Regions from separate parts of the Roseibium alexandrii DFL-11 genome, predicted to be linked through region 3. Evidence: predicted binding sites of a transcription regulator. Region 3 holds the regulator's gene; each other region holds the start of a gene.
The links. Region 3 encodes LexA, which represses DNA repair genes until DNA is damaged. Its sites were predicted from a motif close to TGTTCNNNNTGTGTTCNG; they were not measured.
Positions count from the first base shown of each region.

Region 1: the regulator LexA is predicted to act here: its motif matches at 2,159-2,176, upstream of SADFL11_RS19140 (helicase-related protein).
Region 2: the regulator LexA is predicted to act here: its motif matches at 5,437-5,454, upstream of SADFL11_RS18445 (ImuA family protein).

Region 1 covers NZ_CM011002.1:4,139,328-4,147,056, reverse strand. Annotated here, with positions in the region: gene pyc (pyruvate carboxylase) at 1-1,535, opposite strand, end outside; gene SADFL11_RS19140 (helicase-related protein) at 2,358-5,414, shown strand; gene SADFL11_RS19135 (RNA-binding S4 domain-containing protein) at 5,462-5,833, shown strand; gene fdxA (ferredoxin FdxA) at 6,061-6,393, shown strand; gene SADFL11_RS19125 (CarD family transcriptional regulator) at 6,849-7,448, shown strand; gene SADFL11_RS19120 (RNA polymerase factor sigma-32) at 7,665-7,729, shown strand, end outside.
Region 2 covers NZ_CM011002.1:4,014,887-4,022,615, reverse strand. Annotated here, with positions in the region: gene trmD (tRNA (guanosine(37)-N1)-methyltransferase TrmD) at 1-560, opposite strand, end outside; gene SADFL11_RS18475 (VanZ family protein) at 735-1,259, shown strand; gene rimM (ribosome maturation factor RimM) at 1,202-1,762, opposite strand; gene rpsP (30S ribosomal protein S16) at 1,807-2,193, opposite strand; gene SADFL11_RS18460 (chorismate mutase) at 2,213-2,536, opposite strand; gene ffh (signal recognition particle protein) at 2,533-4,068, opposite strand; gene rplS (50S ribosomal protein L19) at 4,481-4,957, opposite strand; gene SADFL11_RS18445 (ImuA family protein) at 5,486-6,475, shown strand; gene SADFL11_RS18440 (Y-family DNA polymerase) at 6,357-7,729, shown strand, end outside.
Region 3 covers NZ_CM011002.1:1,489,373-1,497,101, reverse strand. Annotated here, with positions in the region: gene gltA (citrate synthase) at 553-1,845, opposite strand; gene gltX (glutamate--tRNA ligase) at 2,079-3,503, opposite strand; gene SADFL11_RS06965 (ComEC/Rec2 family competence protein) at 3,638-6,133, shown strand; gene lexA (transcriptional repressor LexA) at 6,203-6,916, opposite strand; gene SADFL11_RS06955 (hypothetical protein) at 7,261-7,659, opposite strand.

The DNA.
Region 1 (7,729 bases), 2.6 Mb from region 3:
TGGCGCGTTCCCTTCGGTTTTTCGTCCCCGAAATCTGGCACGACCGGCGCAGCTGCATCCTTCGGTGGCCGGACCCGGTCCTTGGTTTCCGGATGCCCGTTCACCGAGACATCGGCAATATAAGTCAGCAGCTTGGTTGCCCGATCCTGGCGTTTTGTCTGTTCAAACAGCGCAGGCGTGTCGTCGATGAAGCGGGTGGTATAGGTCTGGGCGCGGAAATCGGCGTGATCGATGATGTTTTCCAAAAACACCAGATTGGTCGCAACACCACGGATCCGGAACTCGCGCAAAGCACGGTCCATGCGTTTGCGCGCATCTTCGGCCGTCGGTGCCCAGGCCGTCACTTTTTCCAGAAGCGGATCATAGAACCGGGTGATCACCGCCCCTGAATAGGCGGTCCCGCCATCGAGGCGGATGCCGAAGCCGGTTGCCCCGCGATAAGCAGTGATCCGGCCATAATCCGGGATGAAGTTCTGCTCCGGATCTTCCGTGGTGATCCGGCATTGCAACGCGTGACCGTTGAGGCGGATGTTCTCCTGCGCCGGCACGCCGCTCTCCGGCGTTCCGATCTTCTCGCCATCGGCGATGTGGATCTGTGCCTGGACGATATCGATGCCAGTCACTTCTTCGGTCACCGTGTGCTCGACCTGCACCCGGGGATTGACCTCGATAAAATAGATCGCGCCCGTGTCAGCATCCATCAGGAACTCGACCGTGCCAGCACCGCGGTAGTTCACTGCCCGGCCGATTTTCAGGCCGTATTCGCAAAGCTCTGTGCGCTTGGCATCATCGAGATAAGGGGCCGGTGCCCGCTCGACCACCTTTTGGTGGCGCCGCTGGATCGAGCAATCCCGCTCGAACAGATGAACAACACTGTCACCGTCACCAAGGATCTGGACTTCGACGTGGCGTGCCCGTTGAACCAGCTTCTCCAGATAGATCTCATCCTTGCCGAAGGCGGCCTTGGCTTCCCGCTTGGCAGCCAGCACTTCCTTTTCCAGGGTCGCCTCGTCCGGAATAACCCGCATGCCACGGCCACCGCCGCCCCAGGACGCCTTCAGCATCACCGGGTAGCCGATTTGCAGAGCCTGCTTCTTGATCTCATTCAGATCCTCAGGAAGCGGGTCCGTTGCCGGCATGACCGGCACGCCGGCCTCGATTGCCAGGTTCCGTGCGGCCACCTTGTTGCCCAGACGGCGCATCGTCTCGGATTTCGGCCCGATAAAGGTGATCCCGGCTGTTTCGCAGGCATCCACGAATTCCGGGCTTTCCGACAAAAGGCCGTAGCCCGGGTGGATGGCGTCAGCGCCGGAGTGTTTGGCAACACGAATAATCTCGTCGATGGACAGATAGGCCTCAATCGGGCCAAGCCCTTTGCCGACCTGATACGCCTCATCAGCTTTGAACCGATGCAGAGCCAATTTGTCTTGCTCGGCATAGATCGCAACGGTCTTCAGACCGAGCTCGTTGGCAGCCCGGAAAACCCGGATTGCAATTTCAGACCGGTTCGCAACGAGAATTTTTCTTATCGCCAAACGCCCACTCCCCCTAATAATCCGCAACATGCAAGGCACATTTCGGCAAGATTTCTACTTACGTCGAAGCCAATTGAAAAGGGGCAGCATGCTTGTCCTTTTTCCCGAAAGCGAAATATTTTTTCCCTGACGGCGATAAACCTTAGAAAAATAGGCACAAATCCTACGCCAGGGGATGAGCACTTATGGGAGATTTTTCTGCTGGCGGCCCGTCTCACTTAGCAGTGCGAACGCCAAACCACGCCCCAAACTGAAACACTCTCCCGTCACCGAAGTGAAAAATCGTAAACATTCGGGAGATCTTTTGGGAGCCCAACTGGTGTTTCGAGGAACCAACCTACCAGATCGAGTAGGAACAAATCAAAAACATGATCAAAACACCGATTCGTCAGCGATTCGTTCTGCATGTGTCCATGGTTAATGGCAAAAGGTGCGCCACATCCGAAAAACAAATTTTTTCGATTTGGAGATTGACAGGTTTTCAGCTCTGAAATTCTGACCCAAAGTGATTTGCCGCAAATCCCTGAGCAGATTCAGCATTTCGTACTGGAAGGTGGATTCAAATCCACATTTCGTAGAGAACAAATCCTGAATCCCCGAGAGTCCGCGATTCGGTTCCGGTTTGTTCCAGAGTCGTTCTCCACAACTTTATGAAAGTACATAGATCCAACGAAGGAATAGCGGGAGCGCATCGAAAAAGGGCAGGACAGAGCCACAACGCCTATGCTAGATACGCGCATCCGAGTTCAGGGCATATGCCTTGGGAGAGCAGGCCGCCGGAACGGCGCGCTACACACTGAGATTTTTGACCGCATCACCTCTATGTCCCGCCCCCAAACCCTGCAATTACCGCCGAGCGCCCGCTCCCGCACGGTCACAGCTGTGCTTGGGCCAACCAACACCGGCAAGACCCACCTTGCGATTGAGCGTATGCTGGCGCAGCCGTCCGGCTTGATCGGTCTGCCGTTGCGGCTCTTGGCCCGGGAGGTTTATGGGCGGATTGCTGAACGCGCCGGGACTGACGCCGTTGCCTTGATCACCGGCGAAGAGAAGATCATTCCGAAACAGCCGCGGTTTTGGGTGTCCACGGTCGAGGCCATGCCACTCGATCTGAACACAGAGTTTGTTGCCATCGACGAAGTGCAGCTTGCTGGAAATCTCGACCGCGGCCACGTCTTCACGGACAGGATCCTGAACCTGCGCGGCCGTTCTGAAACGCTGCTTTTGGGATCTGCGACCGCCCGCCCGCTGCTTGAAAAGCTCATCCCGGGCCTGAATGTCGTCACCCGGCCGCGCATGTCGATCCTCTCGTATGCTGGATCGAAAAAAGTCTCCCGCTTGCCGGCACGATCAGCCATCGTCGCGTTTTCATCAGATGAAGTTTACTCGATTGCCGAGCTTTTGCGCCGCCAGCGGGGCGGGGCGGCGGTGGTGCTCGGGTCATTGAGCCCACGGACCCGGAATGCGCAGGTCGACCTTTTCCAGAACGGCGATGTGGACCATCTGGTTGCCACAGACGCGATCGGCATGGGTCTCAATCTGGACGTCCATCACATCGCCTTTGCCGGAAACCGGAAATACGACGGGTATCAGTACCGCCAGCTGACGCCTTCGGAGATGGGTCAGATCGCCGGACGGGCCGGCCGCCACACGAAAGACGGCACCTTCGGAGTCTCCGGCCGCGTCGATCCATTGGACGATGATTTAATCGAACAGATCGAAAGTCACCATTTTGACAGCCTGAAAGTGCTGCAATGGCGCAACAGTGCTTTGGATTTTTCATCCACCAATGCATTGCGCCGCAGCCTTGATTTGCCGCCGAGAGAAGACGGATTGGCGCGCGCGCCGACTGGGGACGACATAAAGGCGCTCGAACATTTATTGCGCGACAGCGCAATTTCTGACATGGCAAAGGGCGCAAACGCAGTAGAATTGCTATGGGATGTGTGTCAGGTCCCCGATTACCGGAAGATCGCCCCGGCCAATCATGGGGACCTTCTGGCAACGGTTTACAATCACCTGATGCGAGACAATGCGATTGAAGATGACTGGTTCGCCCGTCAATTGGCCTTCGCAGACCGTGTAGATGGTGATATCGACACACTCGCGAACCGGATCGCTCACATCCGGACCTGGACATATGTTGCAAACCGTCCTGACTGGATGGCCGATCCGGCCCATTGGCAGGACGTTACCCGCGGCATAGAAGATAAACTATCTGACGCCCTTCACGAGAAGCTGACGCAGCGGTTCGTGGATCGGCGGACAAGTGTATTGATGCGACGTTTGAGAGAGAACGCAATGCTGGAAGCGGAAATTACATCGAGTGGGGATGTGCTCGTCGAAGGTCAGCACATCGGAAATCTGCTTGGCTTCCGGTTTGCCCCTGATGCGGCGGCCGAAGGCCCAGACGGCAAGACCGTCCGTGCTGCCGCACAAAAAGCACTGACCACGGAAATCGAATCCCGTGCGGAAAAGCTTGGCAAATCAGAGAACAGTGATTTTGTCCTGACATCGGATGGCGCCATCCGCTGGCGCGGTGAACCGGTGGCCAAACTGTCCCCGACCGACGATGTTCTGGCCCCTGCAGCTCTGCTGTTGGCCGACGAGCACCTGACCGGCCCAGCGCGCGACACCGTGCAAAACCGCCTGGATCTTTGGGTGAAGGCCCAGGTTGATACACTTTTGAAACCGCTGATGGACCTGAAGTCCGGTGAAGGTCTCGAAGGTTTGGCGCGCGGCATTGCATTCCGGATTGTCGAAGGCCTCGGCATCCTGGAACGTCAGGAAGCGTCAGACGAAATCCGTCAGCTGGACCAGGACATGCGCGCGTCCTTGCGCAAACACGGTCTCCGCTTCGGCGCTTACACGATTTTTGTTCCGGCACTTTTGAAACCGGCTCCGAGCCAATTGCTGGCTCAGCTTTGGGCGCTGAAGCACGGTGAGCTGGACATGAATGGCATGGAAGAACTGCCGCAATTGTCCGCCTCAGGCCGGACATCCATCCCGGTCGACCCGGAGATCCAGCCGGCGCTCTACAAGGTCGTCGGGTTCCGCGTGTGCGGCCCGCGCGCCGTGCGTGTAGACATCCTGGAGCGCCTTGCCGATCTCATCCGGCCGCTGATTGCCTGGAAACCGCTCGACAGCGAAGTCGCTCCGCCGGAAGGAGCAACCGCAACCGGCGGCGGCTTTACGGTGACGGTTGCCATGACGTCGCTGCTGGGCTGTGCCGGCGAAGATTTTTCCGCTGTTTTGAAGTCCCTCGGCTACCGCCTTGAGACCAAGGAAGTACAGCGTCCAGTAGCACCAAAAGCCGAAGCGACAGAAGCAACGCCAGACACAGCCGAACCCGCTGCAGTTGCTGACACACCTGCGGCTGAAGCAGAAGCTCCTGCCGAAAGTGCTGAGACCGAAGCTGCTGCAACTGAAACAGTGGAAGCCTCTGACACTCCCGCATCCGAACAGGCAGCCGAAGAAGCACCTGCGACTGACAACGCTGAAACGTCCACAGAGGCGCCAGCTCCGGAAACCGCGGAGACACAGACGGCGGAACCAACGCCGGCCGGCGAACCGGAAATGGAAACTGTCACCATTGAAATCTGGCGCCCGGGCCGTCACGACCGCCGCCCCCGCGGCCGTCAGGATCAACGCCGGGGTGGTGACAATCGCAAGCAGCAAGGTGCTAAAAGCGCTCCTGGTGAACGCCGCCACGGCAAACCTGGCAAGGGCGGTCCGAACAAAGGGCGCGCCGATCAGAAGCCCTTTGATGGGGGCAACCGCCGCGACAAAGCACCGAAAGACAAGCCGATCGACCCGAACTCGCCTTTTGCAGCCTTGATGGCGCTGAAGGAGAACATGGGCGACAAGGATAAGAAGTAATTCCGGGCGACGATCCAAAGTCGGCTGCCGCCTCAAATCAAGGTAGCCTGCGTGTCGACAAGTGGCTCTGGTACGCCAGGGTCACGAAATCCCGTTCCCTTGCACAGAAACTGGCTGCAGGCGGACATGTCCGGATCAACAAGGACAAGATTTCCTCCGCCAGCAAGACCATCAAAACCGGCGACGTTTTAACCATTGCCTTGGAACGCCGCATTCTTGTTTTGAAAGTTGTAGCACTTGGCTCAAGGCGCGGACCTTACGAGGAAGCAAAAGGACTCTACGAAGACCTGTCTCCGCCACCGCCACCTAAGGCCGAAGCGCCACCTCCCCGCCCTGGACAGAGGGAGCCTGGCAGCGGGCGGCCAACAAAACGTGACCGGCGGAAAATGGATGCTTTCAGGCAAGAGGACGAGCACTAGAAGTTCTATGAGCCTGATCCGTTTTATGAATCCGTAAAAAAAGGAAATAGCTTTCTCAAACAGAGCTGCGATGCGACCTGTTGAACGCTTGCACCCGCCTCCCAAAAGCGATACCCAACTGCAATAATAAAGGCAGCAGAGGTCAGAGCCTGCGCATCAAACCGACGCCAGATGACTGCATCCGGTTACAGCTATCGTACCCGATGCTCTGACTAAAGAGGATTGCGATGACCTACGTCGTCACAGACAACTGTATCAAGTGCAAATACACCGACTGCGTTGAGGTGTGTCCAGTTGATTGTTTCTATGAAGGCGAAAATTTCCTCGTCATCAACCCGGACGAATGCATCGACTGTGGTGTTTGTGAGCCGGAATGTCCGGCGGAAGCAATTCTTCCGGACACGGAACCAGGTCTCGAGAAGTGGATCGAAATCAACGCCGAATATTCGGAAAAATGGCCGAACATTACTGAAAAGAAAGATCCAATGCCCGACGCAGATAAGTTTGACGGGCAGGAGAACAAACTGGAGAAGTACTTTTCTCCAAATCCGCCCGCATGATTCGCCTATCTTGAGTTGCGATAGATTCAGAATTCTCGATATCTGCAACCTGAGATAAGTTAAATACACTATTGATTTCAGCTGCCTGAGCGGAAACTTCGCTCGGGCTTTAATGCTGTTTCGTGCGCGCGGAAGAGTTTCTCTTTAATTTTCCACAAGAGTATGTTATATTGTTTCGATAGTCGCCAACCACGAGAATAACCCCAAAAAACGGAGTCGTACTTACGTGTCCCGTGATCCTGATCTTCCGGGCCGCAAGTGATCCCGACAGCTTATGTATCCAAGCAAGGTTCTAAAGTGGAATTCGACGACTGACCAGCCCGACACGCTGAATATCAACAGGCCTTCCAAGATTTGGACGTCAAAGCGATTGCGTGCCGCACAAACAAGGACCGTCTCAGCGGTCCATTTCCGGTCTGCAACAGACCGCTAACTGCGCAGGAGAAACTACGAGTATGGCAACAAACACCAAAAAGACCGCGCAGCGTCAAGGTTTCAAGACTGGCGAGTACATCGTTTACCCGGCTCACGGCGTAGGCCAGATTACCGCCATTGAAGAACAAAACGTAGCAGGTCACTCTTTGGAGTTGCTCGTCATCGTTTTTGAACAGGACAAGATGACACTTCGCGTCCCGGTCGCGAAAATCGCATCTGTGGGAATGCGGAAGCTCGGCGACCCGGCTGCCGTCAAGAAGGCACTCGAAACAGTCCAGGGACGTCCACGCATCAAGCGGACAATGTGGAGCCGCCGTGCCCAGGAATACGAAGCGAAAATCAACTCCGGCGATCTGATTGCAATTTCGGAAGTCGTCCGGGACCTTTTCCGCTCCGAGAGCCAGCCGGAGCAGTCCTACTCCGAACGCCAGCTTTACGAAGCCGCCCTGGATCGTATGGCGCGCGAAATTGCCGCAGTGAACAAATGCTCGGAAACCGAAGCAATCAAGGAAATCGAGCAAAACCTCGCGAAGTCGCCAAGCCGCATTAAAGCAGCCGCCGCAGCTGCTGCCGCAGCGGAAGGCGACGAAGACGGCGATGACACCGAAGAAGCAGCCTGAAAAACTGCTGATCGCTGATAAGTCAATTTGAAAAGGCTCGGAGCAATCCGGGCCTTTTTCTTTTGATTTAAGCGGAGCGATCTTCAAGCTGATTTCAGCAAATCCCTCCCTTCCGGTCACGACATTGTGCGCATTCGTGCGTCCGTGCGTCGTCGAAGTGATCTACTCTGACTTTGGGTCCGTAGTAACACTAACGTCACGCCTGGAGTGCTACATATGTCCACGTCTATGAGTGAAAGAAGGCATTTGGTAAAAACGGCGATGAAAGCGCCGTATTTGAC
Region 2 (7,729 bases), 2.5 Mb from region 3:
TCCGCCGGGCGTGTGTAATGGGGATGTTCGAGAAGACCAGTTTCGAAGCTTTCCGTATCGGCGCTTTCCATGTTGCCCATGACACCCGGGATCAGGCGAACGATCGCATCCAGCATGGTGATGGCACCGATCTCACCGCCCGACAGGATGTAATCCCCGATGGAGATCTCCTCCAGCTGGCGCGTTTCGATCACCCGCTGATCGACGCCTTCAAACCGGCCACATACGATAACCGCACCCGGCCCCTCGGCCAGTTGATGTGCTTTTGCTTGCGTAAACGGTTTTCCGCGGGGGCTCATCAGAATACGGGGACGCGGATCTTCAACCGGAGCCGCGGCATCAATAGCTTTCGCCAGAATGTCCGCCCGCAGCACCATGCCAGCACCACCGCCTGCCGGGGTGTCGTCGACAGACCGGTGTTTATCGGCCGCAAAATCCCGGATCTGGCTGGTTTCAATATCCCACAGACCTTTCTCCAACGCACGGCCGGACAGGCTTTGTCCGAGTGGCCCTGGAAACATGTCAGGGTAGAGCGTGAGAATGGTTGCCTTGAAGGCCATGGGAGCACCGCCTGTTTGCCGCAGTAGGCCAAGTTAATGCCGGGCCAGCCTTAACGATCCATTTACCAAGTAAATTGGTAATTCTGTTGCTGTTTACCCGCTTTAGGAGTTTGAAAGCTCTGATTAATCGTCCTTGTGCTAAGTGACAAGGAGATAACAGTCAGGTGGTCTGTCGTGCGCCGTTTCCCGAGGATAAAATTCAAGCTTCCAGACATCTTTCTTCTTCGGGAAGATCCGCATTTTATTGAGCTGTCTATAGGCCGGATTCTTCCTCTTGCGGCCTTGATTGGTTTTGGTGTTCTTGTCGGCCTCGTTTTTGAGACCGGCGTTAGCCACCCCTACGACAAAGTTCTCCATATCGCGTTTTTCGCGCTTTTGACCCTATCGATCCATGCCTTGTTTTGCTGCCGGTTGCGGATCTCCGCTTTCATCGCGATGAGCCTCGGCGTCCTCGGCGAAATCGTACAAGGCATGCTGCCGCATCACCAAATGTCGGTGCCGGACATCGTCGCAAACGCAATCGGCGTGTCGCTCGTGATTGCTCTGATCGCGCTGATACGTTCGGAAACCCGGCAGGCGTTGAGTGACGAAACTAATAACATTGATCTTGGGGAAATGGGTTTGAAACCCGTGCCGACCCGTTATCTGTCCGGCGAATCGGTCGATGATTCCGGATCCGGCTTTTCATCCGACAAATAGTCTTCCGGAAGATCAGCAACCACAAAGCCGCTGTCCAGATTGATCGTTGGAACAAATTCCTTGGTGAAGGGAATATAGAAGGTTTTGCCGCGTTTCGGCCGGATCTCAAAGAGATCGCCCGCACCAAAGTCCTGAACCGCCACGATCTTGCCGAGCAGTTCACCCTGCGGGTCCTTCACATCCAGTCCGTTCAGGTCGGAATAGTAGAACTCGTCTTCGTCTGTCTCAGGCAGCTGGTCCCGGTCGATATAGAGCTCGGTCCCGTTGAGTTCTTCTGCCCTGTTGCGGTCGGTCACTTCCTTGAATTTCGTGACGACAACCGTCTTTTGCACCCGCGCACTCACCACTTCGAAGGACTGCTTGCCGTCCTTTGTCGTCAGCACACCATAATCGGTGAAGGAAAGCGGGTCATCGCCAAACGGCTTGACCCGCACTTCCCCGCGAACGCCATGCGCCGCGCCGATTTTGGCCATCAGCACCTTTTGTGTCTCTTTGGAGCTCATTTCAAAAGGCCCTCAAGCCGGATATCTATGCGGCGTATGCAGTCTTACTCGGCAGCAGCTTCTTCTGTAGCTTCAGCAGCAGCGGCAGCAGCTTCTTCTTCAGCAGCCTTCTTCTCGTCGAGACGCTCTTGCGCCTTACGGCCGAGCTGGGCCTTTTTCGGGTTGTTGCGCGCTTCACGCTTCAGGAGACCGGCAGCATCCAGGAAACGGTGCACGCGATCGGTCGGCTGTGCGCCGTTGCCGAGCCAGTACTGGATCCGCTCAACGTTCAACTGAACGCGCTCTTCGGAATCCTTCGGCAGCATCGGGTTGTAGGAACCGACTTTTTCGATGAAACGGCCATCACGCGGAGCGCGGATGTCAGCAACAACGATGCGGTAGAACGGGCGCTTCTTGGAACCGCCACGTGCAAGGCGAATTTTCGTAGACATTTTATTTCTCCAGTTTGTTTCAATTGCCGGCTTCAGCGGCAATGGCTTCATGGTGCCGGATCACTTCATGAACGATGAAGTTCAGAAATTTCTCGGCAAAGTCAGGATCGAGATTGGCGTCGGCTGCGAGTTTCCGCAGCCGCTCGATCTGAATTTTTTCCCGCGCCGGATCAGCCGGCGGCAGGTCGTTGGTGGCTTTCAAAACACCTACTTTTTGGGTGCATTTGAAGCGCTCTGCGAGCATGTGAATGAGCGCTGCGTCGATGTTGTCGATTGAACCGCGCAGCGATGTCAGCTCATCGAGAGCTGCGCTTTGGCCCAATTGGATTTCAGCCTGGCTCAACGTTTCTTACCTTTCCCCATGCCGGGAAGACCGGGCATCTTGGGGCCTCCAAGGCCTGGCAATCCTGGCGGCAACCCCGGACCGCCAAGACCCGGCATGCCGCCCGGCAGACCTTTTGGCAGGTCCATGCCGCTCGGCATCTGGCCGGACTTGGCCATCTCTTCCAGCTGCTGCGCATCGACATCCGGCATGCCGCCGCCCATGCCGCCCATCAGCTTTCCGAGAATGCCTTTGCCCTTGCCCATCTTCTTCATCATGTCCGCCATCTGGCGGTGCATCTTCAAAAGCTTGTTGACCTCGGCCACCTGCACACCGGAGCCGGCGGCAATGCGCTTCTTGCGGCTGGCTTTCAAAAGGTCTGGCTTCTTGCGCTCGGTCGGGGTCATCGACTGGATGATCGCGACCTGACGTTTGAACATCTTGTCGTCGAGACCCGCTGCGTCGATCTGCTTTTTCATTTTGCCGACGCCCGGCAGCATGCCCATCATGCCGGACATACCGCCCAGCTTTTCCATCTGCTTGAGCTGCTCGGCGAGATCTTCCAGGTCGAAATGACCCTTCTGCATCTTCTTCGCCATCTTTGCGGCCTGTTCCGCATCAATGGCTTCGGCCGCTTTTTCGACGAGCGAAACAATATCGCCCATGCCGAGGATCCGGTCGGCGATCCTTTTCGGGTGAAAGTCTTCCAGTGCGTCGGATTTTTCACCTGTACCGATCAGCTTGACCGGTTTTCCGGTGACCGCCTGCATGGACAGGGCCGCACCGCCGCGCCCGTCACCGTCCATACGGGTCAGAGCAATACCGGTGATGCCAACGCGCTCGTCAAAGCTTTGCGCCAGATTGACGGCGTCCTGACCGGTCAAACTGTCGGCAACAAGAATGATTTCATGCGGGTTGGCGGCGGCCTTGACCTCGGCCATCTCCACCATCAGCGGTTCGTCGATATGGATCCGGCCGGCGGTGTCGAGGAGAACCACGTCATAGCCGCCGAGCTTGGCAGCGGACATCGCACGGCTGGCAATCTCGACCGGGCCCTGGCCTTCGATGATCGGCAGGGTGTCGACATCGTTTTGCTCGCCCAGGATTTTCAACTGCTCTTGCGCGGCCGGACGGCGGGTGTCGAGCGAGGCCATCAGCACCTTGCGCTTGTCGCGCTGGGTGAAACGGCGGGCAATCTTGGCGGTGGTTGTGGTCTTACCGGAACCTTGAAGGCCGACCATCATGATCGCGACCGGCGCCGGTGCATTCAGATCAATCGGCTGAGCGTCCTCACCAAGCATTTCGATCAGCTGGTCATGGACAATCTTGACGACCATCTGGCCGGGCGTAACCGACTTGACGACTTCCGCGCCAACAGCCCGATGGCGAACCTTGTCGGTGAAAGACCGGACGATCGGCAGGGCAACGTCGGCCTCGATCAGCGCGCGGCGGATTTCGCGCATCGCTTCATTGACGTCATTTTCCGACAGCGCACCGCGGCCGGTGAGCTTGTCAAAAACGCCGCTTAATCGATCGGACAGGCTTTCAAACATCAAAGGGTCCTTGGCTCAAATTTTCCGGGAATTCTCCCGAACCATATGGGGAACCGGCCTTTAAATCCAACCGAATGCGAGAACGCAAAGCAGTTTGACACCCGAGGGCGCATCGCGCTGTCGGATGTGAACCTCCGGGAACTCTTTACACCTTTGCGGGTCCCGGTCGGCGGATTGAAATGTCAGTCACTCATATGGAGTTCGCGGGCTTATGCCGGAAAGGGGGGAGAGAGTCAAGGATGGCTGCCGATTTCTGGTCGTTATAGCATCAAATGCAAACCCTGTTTCCGGTATTCAGCCGGCGCGCGCCGGGAAACACCATTCAAACATATCGGTTTGACCACCCTTAAAACAACAAAACGGCCCCCGGATCACTCCAGGAGCCGCCTTGAAAAACTGATGTGAGAGCTGCTTATTCTGCAGCGGTCTCTGCAGCTGCTGCTTCTGCTTCGGCCTTCTTGGCTTCAGCTTTAGCGGCCTTGACGGCAGCGGCTTCCGCACGGGCGCCTTCGTTGAGGCGCTTGGAGCGGGCGTTGGTGTTCTCTGTGATACGGGCAGACTTACCGCGGCGGTCGCGCAGGTAGTAGAGCTTCGCACGGCGGACTTTACCGCGGCGGACAACCTCTACGCCTTCCAGCATCGGAGAGTAGATCGGGAACACACGCTCAACGCCTTCGCCGTAGGAAATCTTGCGAACGGTGAAGCTTTCGTTGATGCCGCCGCCGGAACGCGCAATGCATACGCCTTCATAAGCCTGTGTACGGGTCCGGCTACCTTCGGTGACCTTCACCAGAACGCGGACGGTGTCGCCCGGAGAAAATTCAGGAAGCTTACGTTGAGCTTCGATTTTCGCCATTTCTTCAGCGTTAAGCTGCTCGATGATATTCATGGCATGTTTCCCTTTTCAATTACAAAGCGGTCAGAGCGTCCTTGGGATCACAGGTGCCAAGAACGGGTTCACCAGCTTTGGGCCATGTTGTATATCCGCCGGATTTTTATGGAGTTCGGCGCCCGGTAAAAGACATCGACCAGAACACAAAGCTTCCTGCCGGAAGATAAGCATTCATCCAACTTGGGCGGGCGTATACAGGATTTTCGGGCCGTTGTCATGCGGATTCTTGCGGTTTATCTGAGAAGAAGCTCGCAGAGGTCTGCACTTCGTCCGCCTGAGGAACCGTCTGTCCGGAATACGCGATCTTTGGTGACCACATTTCAGGATCACTCACGGCTCGACAATGCCGAGGCACTAACTTGCGTGTTTCCGAGCCTCCAGAACAACACAACCTGCTGAAAACTAACGCAAGGTCAAAAGACTCGCGCAGCTTTTTAAAAAGCCGCTTGACTCTCTACCCGTTCTCCGGAATCAATAAGAACAAATAGAGAACAAAAACCAGCGTGATTGGAATCAACGTGCACAATGTCCGCCGCATCCGAACATAGCACATCTCTTGCCGAGCTGCGTCGCCGCATTGCGGATCTTGAGGGTCGCCTCCCCTTTAAGGCGCAGTTTGGTCCGGCCCCTGCGACCGCCGCCAACCCGCAGGGGCCGGACAGTTTTTTGAAAGACCGTCCGCCGGACGGAAGGGCACAGGCTGAGGGCTTCGAAGCTGAGCCACCCGGAAAGGGTGGATCAGACGATCTGGCCGCCCGGTGCCCCTTGGGGCTGGAGACACTCGATCGGCTGTTTCAGTCCGGCAACAGCTTGTCGGGCAGCGGACTGAAAGTGGGTGCCTTACATGAGGTGGTCAGCTCCGAAAGCCGCAATGCCGGGGCGCTCAGCGGCTTCGGCCTTGCGCTTCTTGCACGGCTTCTGGCCATAAGGCCCGGGCCGGTTCTGGTGGTCCAGGATATCCGCGCCACTCAGGAATCCGGCCAGTTTCACGGCGCCGGACTGCTGGACTTCGGCATTGATCCGGCCCGGTTGATCGTGGTGCGGGCGAGAAAGCTGGAAGACGTTCTGTGGTGCCTTGAGGAAGGCGCGTCCTGCAGTGCCCTTGCCGCCGTTGCCGGCGAAATCCAGGGCGGGGAGCGTCTCGTGGATCTCACGGCAAGCCGCCGTATTTCCCTGCGGGCCAGCCGCAGCACGGTCCCGGTCATCTTGCTCCGTCATGGGGCAGCACAAGAACCGACCGCAGCCGTCACCCGCTGGCAGATTTCTCCGGCCGCCTCAAAGGCTCCGGAGTTCTTGGAAAAAGCACCCCATGCGGGCCTTGGAGCGCCAGCATGGCACATTGACCTGACGCGGAACCGGGAGGGCCGTCCCGGCCGCCTGACCGTGGAGTGGGACCATGCGAGACAAACATTTGCCGCACCAGCGCATTCTCTCGCTCTGGATCGCGGATCTTCCCTGCGACCGGATCCTGCGCCGGCTGCGGGTCAGCTCCACACCCTCCGCCCGGCAGGCTGAACCGCCGCTCGCCGTTTTGGAAAAAATCCGGGGAGCCCGCCGAATTGTCTCCATGAATGACACCGCAAGGGCCTGCGGCTTGCGCCTCGGCGAGGCGGAAGCCGATGCCCGCGCCCGGATCCCGCATCTTTTGTGTGAAGACGCCGATCCGGAAAAGGATACCGCCCTATTGGGCGCGGTCGCGGACTGGTGCGCCCGCTACACGCCTTTGGTGGCCCTCGACGGCAAGGATGGGTTGTTTCTCGACATCACGGGCTGCGCACATCTCTTCAAAGGAGAAGAGGCCCTTTTAAAAGATGCCTTGGAACGGCTTCACCGGCAGGGGTTTTGCGTTGCCGGTGCGATCGCTGGAACCGCAGGGGCGGCCTGGGCGCTCGCCCGCTACGGTTCCGGCGGCGTCTTGGCGGACAGCCAAGAACGGCAAGCCCTTGCCCCCTTGCCCCTTGCAGCTCTTCGGGTCTCCTCTGAAGCCGTCTCCGGCCTGAACCAGGTTGGCTTGAAAACCATTGGTCAGCTGTATGACCGACCGCGTGCACCGCTCACAAACCGCCTTGGCGCAGACCTCATCCTCCGGCTTGATCAGGCGTTGGGGTGGCAAGGAGAAGCGATTTCTCCCCGGTTCGAAGCTCCGCTGATTTCCGCAGAGCGGCGGTTCTTCGATCCCATCTCACAGCTGGACGACGTCAAGGCAGTCGCCCTCTCCCTGGCCGGTCAGGCCGCCAAGGCTCTGGAACGCCGGGTCGAAGGCGGCCGCGTCTTCGAATTGAGCCTGTTCCGGGTCGATGGCGCGGTTCAAAAATTCCGCGTCGGCACCAGCAGCCCATTGCGCGACCCAAAGCGCGTCCTCCGCCTGTTTGCCGAAAAACTGAAGGCCGATGAAGGGGCAATCGATGCCGGCTTTGGCTACGACCTTGTCCGCCTGGATGTTCTGGTCGCCGACAAGGCCCCGGCCGTTCAATCGGCGCTGACAGCGAACGGCGCGGTGGAAGCCAATGCCAGCCTGGACGATCTGGTGGACCGGCTGGGCGCCCGCTTGGGCTCTGAGCGTGTCACCCGGCTTTTGCCGGTCGACCGGCACCTGCCGGAAAGCCAAACCGGGTATGTGCCCGCCGCCTTCGCCCGGCAAGACGCCCTCGTCTGGTCCGGATTTTTAAAAAGCGCAGCTGCTCCCGATCTTCACCGCGCGCGCCCCTCAGCCAATCCTCAACTCGGGTTTGCCGAAGACACCCGTCCGGCCGAGGAGGCAAAGCCTTC
Region 3 (7,729 bases):
AGGGTATTGCCGCCGGGTCTCGAGTTGGCCGGTTGAGGGCCTATCGAATGCCTGCGGGCGGCGTAGCATTCCCGTGAAACAAGTTGAACGGCAGCGGGGCGCACTGATACCGTTCGCAGTAGTCGCTAGGGTTTGAGAGAGGAATATAGACCGGCACATGGCGGTGTGCCCGGTTATTGCGTGGTCGCCGAGTATCTTCCGATCGCAACACCGACTTGTGTTGGCTCTCAGGTTTTGCCGCAAGCCTGGCCGCAAACCGTTTATGAAGCTCCTGCGCGATACGCGGGACCAGATCTTCGACCAGTACGTCCTCATGTGGCGTACGTGACCTTTTTGACCTGTGATCTTGCATTTACGGTCCTCCATCCCAGGAAAATCACAACATGCTGTTGTTACGCGAACAAGCTGTGGCAACTGCGTAAGTGTTTTTAGGTAGATCAGACCGGAGATGCGAGAGCGTGAGTTTTTCTGAGAGGCGTCATCTCCCCCCAGAAACAAGAAAAGCCCCGGATCTGTGATCCGGGGCTTTGGTCTGGTCAGTGCCTGAACCAATCAGCGGCGCTGATCGATCGGTACGTAGTCACGCTTGGAGGCACCTGTGTAGAGCTGACGCGGGCGGCCGATACGCTGGGACGGATCTTCCACCATTTCCTTCCACTGGGCGATCCAGCCGACGGTCCGCGCAAGCGCGAACAGCACGGTGAACATTGTGGTCGGGAATCCGAGCGCGCGCAGCGTGATGCCGGAGTAGAAGTCGATGTTCGGATAAAGCTTCTTCTCGACGAAATACGGATCGTTCAGGGCGATCTTTTCCAGTTCCATCGCAATGTCGAGGAGCGGATCGTCCTTGATGCCGAGTTCGCCGAGAACCTCGTGGCAGGTCTTCTGCATGATCTTGGCGCGCGGATCGTAGTTCTTGTAGACCCGGTGACCGAAGCCCATGAGACGGAACGGATCGTTCTTGTCTTTCGCGCGGGCAACAAACTCCGGAATGCGGTCAACAGAACCGATTTCGGAAAGCATGTTCAGCGCCGCTTCGTTGGCGCCGCCGTGTGCCGGGCCCCAGAGACAGGCAATGCCTGCTGCAATACATGCGAACGGGTTCGCACCGGAAGAACCGGCAAGACGCACGGTGGATGTGGAGGCGTTCTGCTCGTGATCGGCGTGCAAGATGAAGATACGATCCATGGCGCGCGCCAGAACCGGGTTTACCTTGTACTCTTCACACGGAACAGCAAAGCACATGTGCAGGAAGTTCGCTGCGTAGCCGAGATCGTTGCGCGGATAAACGAACGGCTGACCGACGTGGTACTTGTAGGCCATCGCAGCCATGGTCGGCAGTTTCGCGATCATGCGCAGGGATGCGACCATCCGCTGATGCGGATCGGAAATGTCGGTGCTGTCATGATAGAATGCTGACAGGGCGCCGACGGTGCCGCAGAGGATCGCCATCGGGTGGGCGTCGCGGCGGAAACCGGAATAGAACCGGTTCATCTGTTCGTGGATCATCGTATGATAGGTCACACGGGTGACGAAATCGTCTTTCTGCGTCTTGGTCGGCAGCTCGCCATAGAGCAGCAGATAGCAGGATTCCAGGAAGTCACCATGGTCGGCGAGCTGTTCGATCGGATACCCGCGATACAGCAGCGTGCCTTCGTCACCATCGATGTAGGTGATTTTGGATTCGCACGATGCGGTTGAGGTAAAGCCCGGGTCGTAGGTGAACATGCCCGTGTCCTTGTAAAGGGACGAGATGTTCACAACCGACGGTCCGATGGATCCGTCAAGGACGTCGAAATCGTGGTCGTTGCCACCGACGTTGAGCTTGGCGTTGTTGTCGGCCATTCAGAAAACCCCCTATTTGTTACCCTTGCACTGCCGAGCCACGGGCCTTGGATGCAAGACCCAAATGAGGCGGCCAGACTGTGCTGGAGGAATGGTCGCGTCTTGCCTAGCCCATTTGCCGCACTGCCGCAAGCAGCAGCGTATAACGCTTTGGTCAAAGACCTACATGTTGCGGTTTGCTTATGTTCCGGCGCACTGCAGCAATATGCGCCGGAACAATGGTCAATGCTGTGTCAGGCAGCCTGATCGGCAATCCGGGCCAGGGATTCGTCCCGGCCGAGCGCAATCAGAACGTCATAAATGCCAGGGGAAGTGCCCCGGCCGGTCAACGCAGCGCGCAGTGGCTGGGCGACTTTGCCGAGTTTCACATCCTTGTCTTCCGCATAGGCTTTGACAGCCGCCTCCAGCGGTTCCGCTTGCCAGTCAGCAACGCCAGAAAGCACGCCGTTCAGATCGCCCAGAACCGCCCGGGCGTCATCTGTGAGGATCTTGATCGCCTTCTCGTCATTTTCGAGAGGACGCTGGCGCCAAAGGTAGGACGCGCTGTCGGTCAGTTCGACAAGTGTCTTTGCGCGTTCCTTCAGGCCGGGAAGGGCCGTCAGAGCCGTCTGGGCATTGGCCGCGTCCGACATCCATTCCAAGACCGCCGCCCCATCGCCCGCATGGGCTAGATAGACCTTCCAATGCTCAAGCAGCTCAGCGTCGTCGGTTGCGCGCATGTAATGGCCATTGAGATTTTCCAGCTTCTTGAAATCGAAGCGCGCTGCCGACTGACCAACGGCATCCATGCCGAACCATTTGACCATGTCCTCAAGCGACATGATCTCTTCATCGCCATGGCTCCAGCCGAGGCGGGCGAGGTAGTTGCGCATGGCTTGCGGCAGATAGCCGAGGGCCCGGTAGGCTTCGGCGCCCGTCGCGCCATGGCGCTTGGAAAGTTTGGCACCGTCCGGTCCGTGGATCAGCGGAATATGCGCCATTTTCGGCACGTCCCAGCCGTTGGCATCAAAAATCAACGTCTGCCGGGCCGCGTTGGTAAGATGGTCGACGCCGCGGATGATATGCGTGATGCCCATGTCGTGATCGTCGACAACCACGGCCAGCATGTATGTCGGCGTGCCGTCGGAGCGCAGGAGGACAAAGTCATCAAGATCCTTGTTCGGGATCACCACACGGCCTTGAACCATGTCGTCCACGACAGTTTCACCGTCTTGCGGGGCTTTCAGCCGGATCACCGGATCAATGCCTTCGGGCGCTTCGGACGCATCCTTGTCGCGCCAGGTGCCGTCATAACGTGGCGGCCTGCCTTCTGCGCGCGCCTTTTCGCGCATCGCATCCACTTCTTCCGGCGTGGAATAACAGCGGTAGGCCGTGCCGTTTTCCAGCATCTGGTCAACAACTTCCTCGTGGCGTGCCACGCGGGAGAACTGGGAGATCGGTTCGCCGTCCCAATCAAGGCCCAGCCACGAAAGACCATCCATCAGCGCATCGACCGCTTCTTGTGTGGAGCGGGCCCGGTCTGTGTCTTCGATGCGCAGCAGCATCTTGCCGCCGTGATGCTTGGCGAACAGCCAGTTGAAGAGTGCGGTGCGGGCACCGCCAATATGAAGAAATCCGGTCGGGGATGGGGCGAAACGCGTGACGATATCTTGTGCCATGGTGCTTTTTGAAAGTCTCTGTCAGAATGAGGCGCGGATCTGCGCCTGACGGATAGTGGCGCGGTCTTAGCATAGGCAAGCCTGAGGCAAAATAGGCTTTGCTGCGATCGTCAAACCCGGCAGAAGGAGCGCGGGTGGTACGGGAGGTGAAACCAGACGCCGATGATGACAACCGGGGTGTCCCCGGCGCTCCCGTTAGTGACCTTTCAGTTTTATCGTCAAACATGGATAACAGCCGCAGGCCCACCGACGCATCGCCCTGGATCGCGTTTCTGAGAGCCCGGAGAGAACGCAAAGACCGGCCAATTGATCAGCGCGCCGGTTGGGCGGGAACGGCGGACGATTGGGAGCAGTTTTGGCAAAAGCAGGGTCTTCTGTGGACCGGATTTTCCTTCAGCGCCGGTATTTTTCTCTACAGCTTGTTGCCTGACGAGCCGAGTTGGCCGGTTCTTGGCGTGCTATTCGTTTTATCAGCTGGTTTCGCGGGCTCCCATGCCATCCGAATGGGCCTGCCGCGAATTTTGATCCTTTTGCTCGCCCTTTTGGCAGGGCTCAGCACTGCAACACTCCGAACAGCTGCAGTGGACGCGCCCCGGCTGGCGGAGCCGATGACAGTTCTGTTGCGCGGTGAAGTCTTGAAGGTGCAGGAAACCCGGTCCGGCAAGCGCGTTGTGGTCCGCCTCAGTGAAGTTGATGCCAGAGCCAATACCGACGCGCGGTTTGCAAACCGGGTCCGGTTGCGCATTCCGGCAGATGCGGGCATTGCACCCGGCGACTGGATCAAAGTCCGGGCCCGCTTGTTTCCGCCCATGGGCCCTGTGGTGCCGGGCGGATATGACTTTTCCTTCCGCGCCTATTTTGACGGCATTGGCGCAAGCGGCTTCAGTTACGGAGCTCCTGAGATCGTCCAGGGACCTGCGCCATCTCAGGTCCTTCTGCTCGTTCGCCATGTTAATGGGCTCCGCCAGCACCTGGCGGCGCGGATTTCGGCGCTTTTGCCGGAAGGCCCGGAAACTGCTCTTGCGGTAGCACTCTTGGTGGGGGACCGCGGCGGTATAGATGAAAAGACCGAAGAGAGCCTTCGGGCTGCGGGCCTTGCGCATATACTGGCGATTTCTGGCCTGCATATGGCGCTCTTTGCAGGCGGTGCTTATGCTGTGTGTCTTGGCACCTTGGCACTCATCCCGGGCCTTGCGCTGCGCTGGCCAATCCATAAGGTCTCAGCGGTTCTCGCCCTCGTCGCGGCAGCTTTTTATCTTCTGCTGTCCGGGGCATCGGTCGCTACCCAAAGATCCTTCATTATGATCGCGCTGGTCTTTTTGGGGATCATGACCGGACGCCGGGGATTGACGCTGCGATCGGTCGCAATCGCCGGCCTGTTTTTACTTCTGCTCGCGCCGGAACGCCTGTTTTATCCAGGTTTTCAGATGTCGTTTGCGGCCGTGATCGCACTGGTCGCCGTTTATGATCTGTGGCGGTCGCATCAAAAGAGACGCAGGATTTTCATCCCATCAGCAAACGGGCCCTTTTGGTTCTTGTCCGGTGCACTAAAATGGGCCACCGGTTTGTTCGTGACGGCACTCGTCGCCGGGATCGCAACCGGCATTGTCGGTGCGTACCATTTTTCCCGGATCGCGCCCTTCGGACTGGTTGGTAACATGCTGGGAATGCCGGTTTTTTCGATCATCGTAATGCCAATGGGCGTGGTCGCACTGGTCCTGATGCCGTTCGGTTTGGCGGCAATCCCACTCAAGATCATGAGCGCCGGTCTGGCGGTGCTGATTCGGATAGCCGAGTTCACAGAACAAATTGCGCCTGACTTTGGCCGGATGGGCAGTTTGACCGGCCTGTCTGCCGCTGTTTTGTTGGCAGGCTTTTTGGGTTTGCTGCTCGCTCCAGGCCGCTTCCGGATGATCTGTTTGGGTCTTGCGTCTATCGGAATTGCGCTTGCGATAATATCGCGCCCGCCAGATATTTACATTCCGGCAACCGGGCCTCAATTGGCCGCGCGGGATTTTGAGGGAAGTTTACAGATGTCCAGCGCGAGAAGTTCTTTTTCCGTAGAGACTTGGTTCGAAAGGGAAGGAGTGTCAGCTGAAGCGATTAAATCGCGCAAGATGAAAGATGATCAGCGCTCTTGTGACCCTTCAGGCTGTGTTGTCCGGGCGTTTGCAGCGCGGGGAGTAGTTGGTGTTGAGCACGTGCCGATCCACATCGCGCTGCCCAAAACCCGGGACGCCTTTTTTTATGACTGTCAAAAGGCCGATATGATCGTGACCGATATGGTCGCGCCAGAAGTATGCCGCGCAGCCGAAGTGTTCGACCGGGAAATCAGAAAGGCGCGCGGCGCTGTCTCCATCTGGCTGGAACAAGTCTGTCGAACAGGCTCCCCAACGAAGGGCCCGCTGGTCAAAAAGGGGGCGAGAATAGAAGCTGCGGTTCAAAGAAGAAGTGAGGCGCTAGCCCAAGTAATGCATCCGCAAACTACACCGGCACCGGCTAAAACTGCCAACGCAGTCGTTTGCCAAACCCAAATACAATCAGTCGAGTACGCAAAACCAGCGCCTCCGCGGCCGTGGCACAAGCAAGGAACGGTCACGCGCGCCAGCTTGCGCGCATCAGCTGATTAAACCACTCGGGACTACTTACAAAACCGAAGCAGCGGGCAACTCTTGAAGATGCCTGCCAGTATAGACGCCTCAGTACCGGCGGAATAGAGAAACAAGTTTACCTTGCACACGGACACGGCCCGGTCCGAAAATACGGGTCTCGTAGGCCGGATTGGCGGCCTCAAGCGCGATCGATGGGCCTTTCTTGCGCAGCCGCTTGAGCGTTGCTTCCTCGTCGTCCACAAGGGCCACGACGATGTCGCCGCTATCGGCGCTTTCCGTCCGGCGGATCAGGACGGTGTCCCCGTCCAAAATGCCAGCCTCGATCATCGAATCTCCGCGCACTTCCAGAGCGTAATGTTCCCCTTTGCCGAGAAGTTCTGGCGGGACGCTGATGGAGTGGCTGTGGGTCTGGATCGCCTCGATCGGAACACCGGCCGCAATCCGTCCCATGACCGGGATTTCCGTCGATGCTGCAACAGGTTCCGGCGCGGGTGCTGGAGCCGGTGCCGGTTTGCCGAGAGATCCTTCGATCACTTCTGGAGAGAAGCTGCCTCTTGGACGCGGCGCACCCAGACCCGGCGCGATCGAATCCGGCAAGCGGACAACTTCCATGGCGCGGGCTCTGTTGGGAAGCCGGCGTATGAAGCCACGTTCTTCCAGGGCTGTGATCAGCCGGTGGATGCCGGATTTGGAGCGGAGGTCCAAAGCATCTTTCATTTCATCGAAAGACGGCGGGACGCCGGTTTCCTTCAGTCTTTCGTGAATGAACATGAGCAGTTCGTACTGCTTACGCGTCAGCATACTGCGGTTCCTCGCCCTGAGTTTGGTTTTGTCTGAGAATCGCTCAGTACAAATCAAGAACATGCTACCTGTTCTCATTGTGTTCTGCAAGGGTAAACGTTCTCTTACTGTTCTGCTGTAGCTGTTAGAATTAAACGGCACGGGCAGCGGTTTGTCTGGCCGTAAATAAATGGCAGCAGAGTTCAAAGTGCGGTTTGTTTTCAAAAGGTTGAGTGATCATCGACTGCGGACCGTAGGGTCCGCAATATCGGCCAATGCAAATTAAACGTGGAACGTATTGAAAACAAATAGAGAATTTTCCTCGATGTTAGATGCTTCCGGTCCAGGAGTGTTCGACTGCGGACCTATTGCGGACCCTTTTTGTTTCGGTGTTTGATCGCCCGTGCAAAGTACGGGAGGTCATATCGGTCCACATTTCGAATGTAATCTTTGAATTCTTTGTTGGTCATGCGCCCGCTGTCCACAAATGCCTTTTTCTCTCGTTCGATGAATTCAGCAAATATCAACATCGCCAGTCCGATGGTTTCACCTTCTTTTTGCATTTCCTTCGCCTCCATGAACGCAAGCGCTTCTGGGGCGTGCTGTTCCAGGATCTCGATGAGGATCCGTTCGCCAGTTAGCTTCATGGTCATTATTCGGAAATCATCGATGGCAGTTTCAATCAATTCGGACTGTTGTCGCTGTAATGCCTCTCCAAAGAGAAAGTAATCTATCTTTTCTCCAGCTCCGGCACAGGCCTGCAACAAAAACTCAAGCGGAATCGAGTTTCTTGCTTTCCATGATGAAACAGTCTTGTTCGATGCCTCAAAGTAT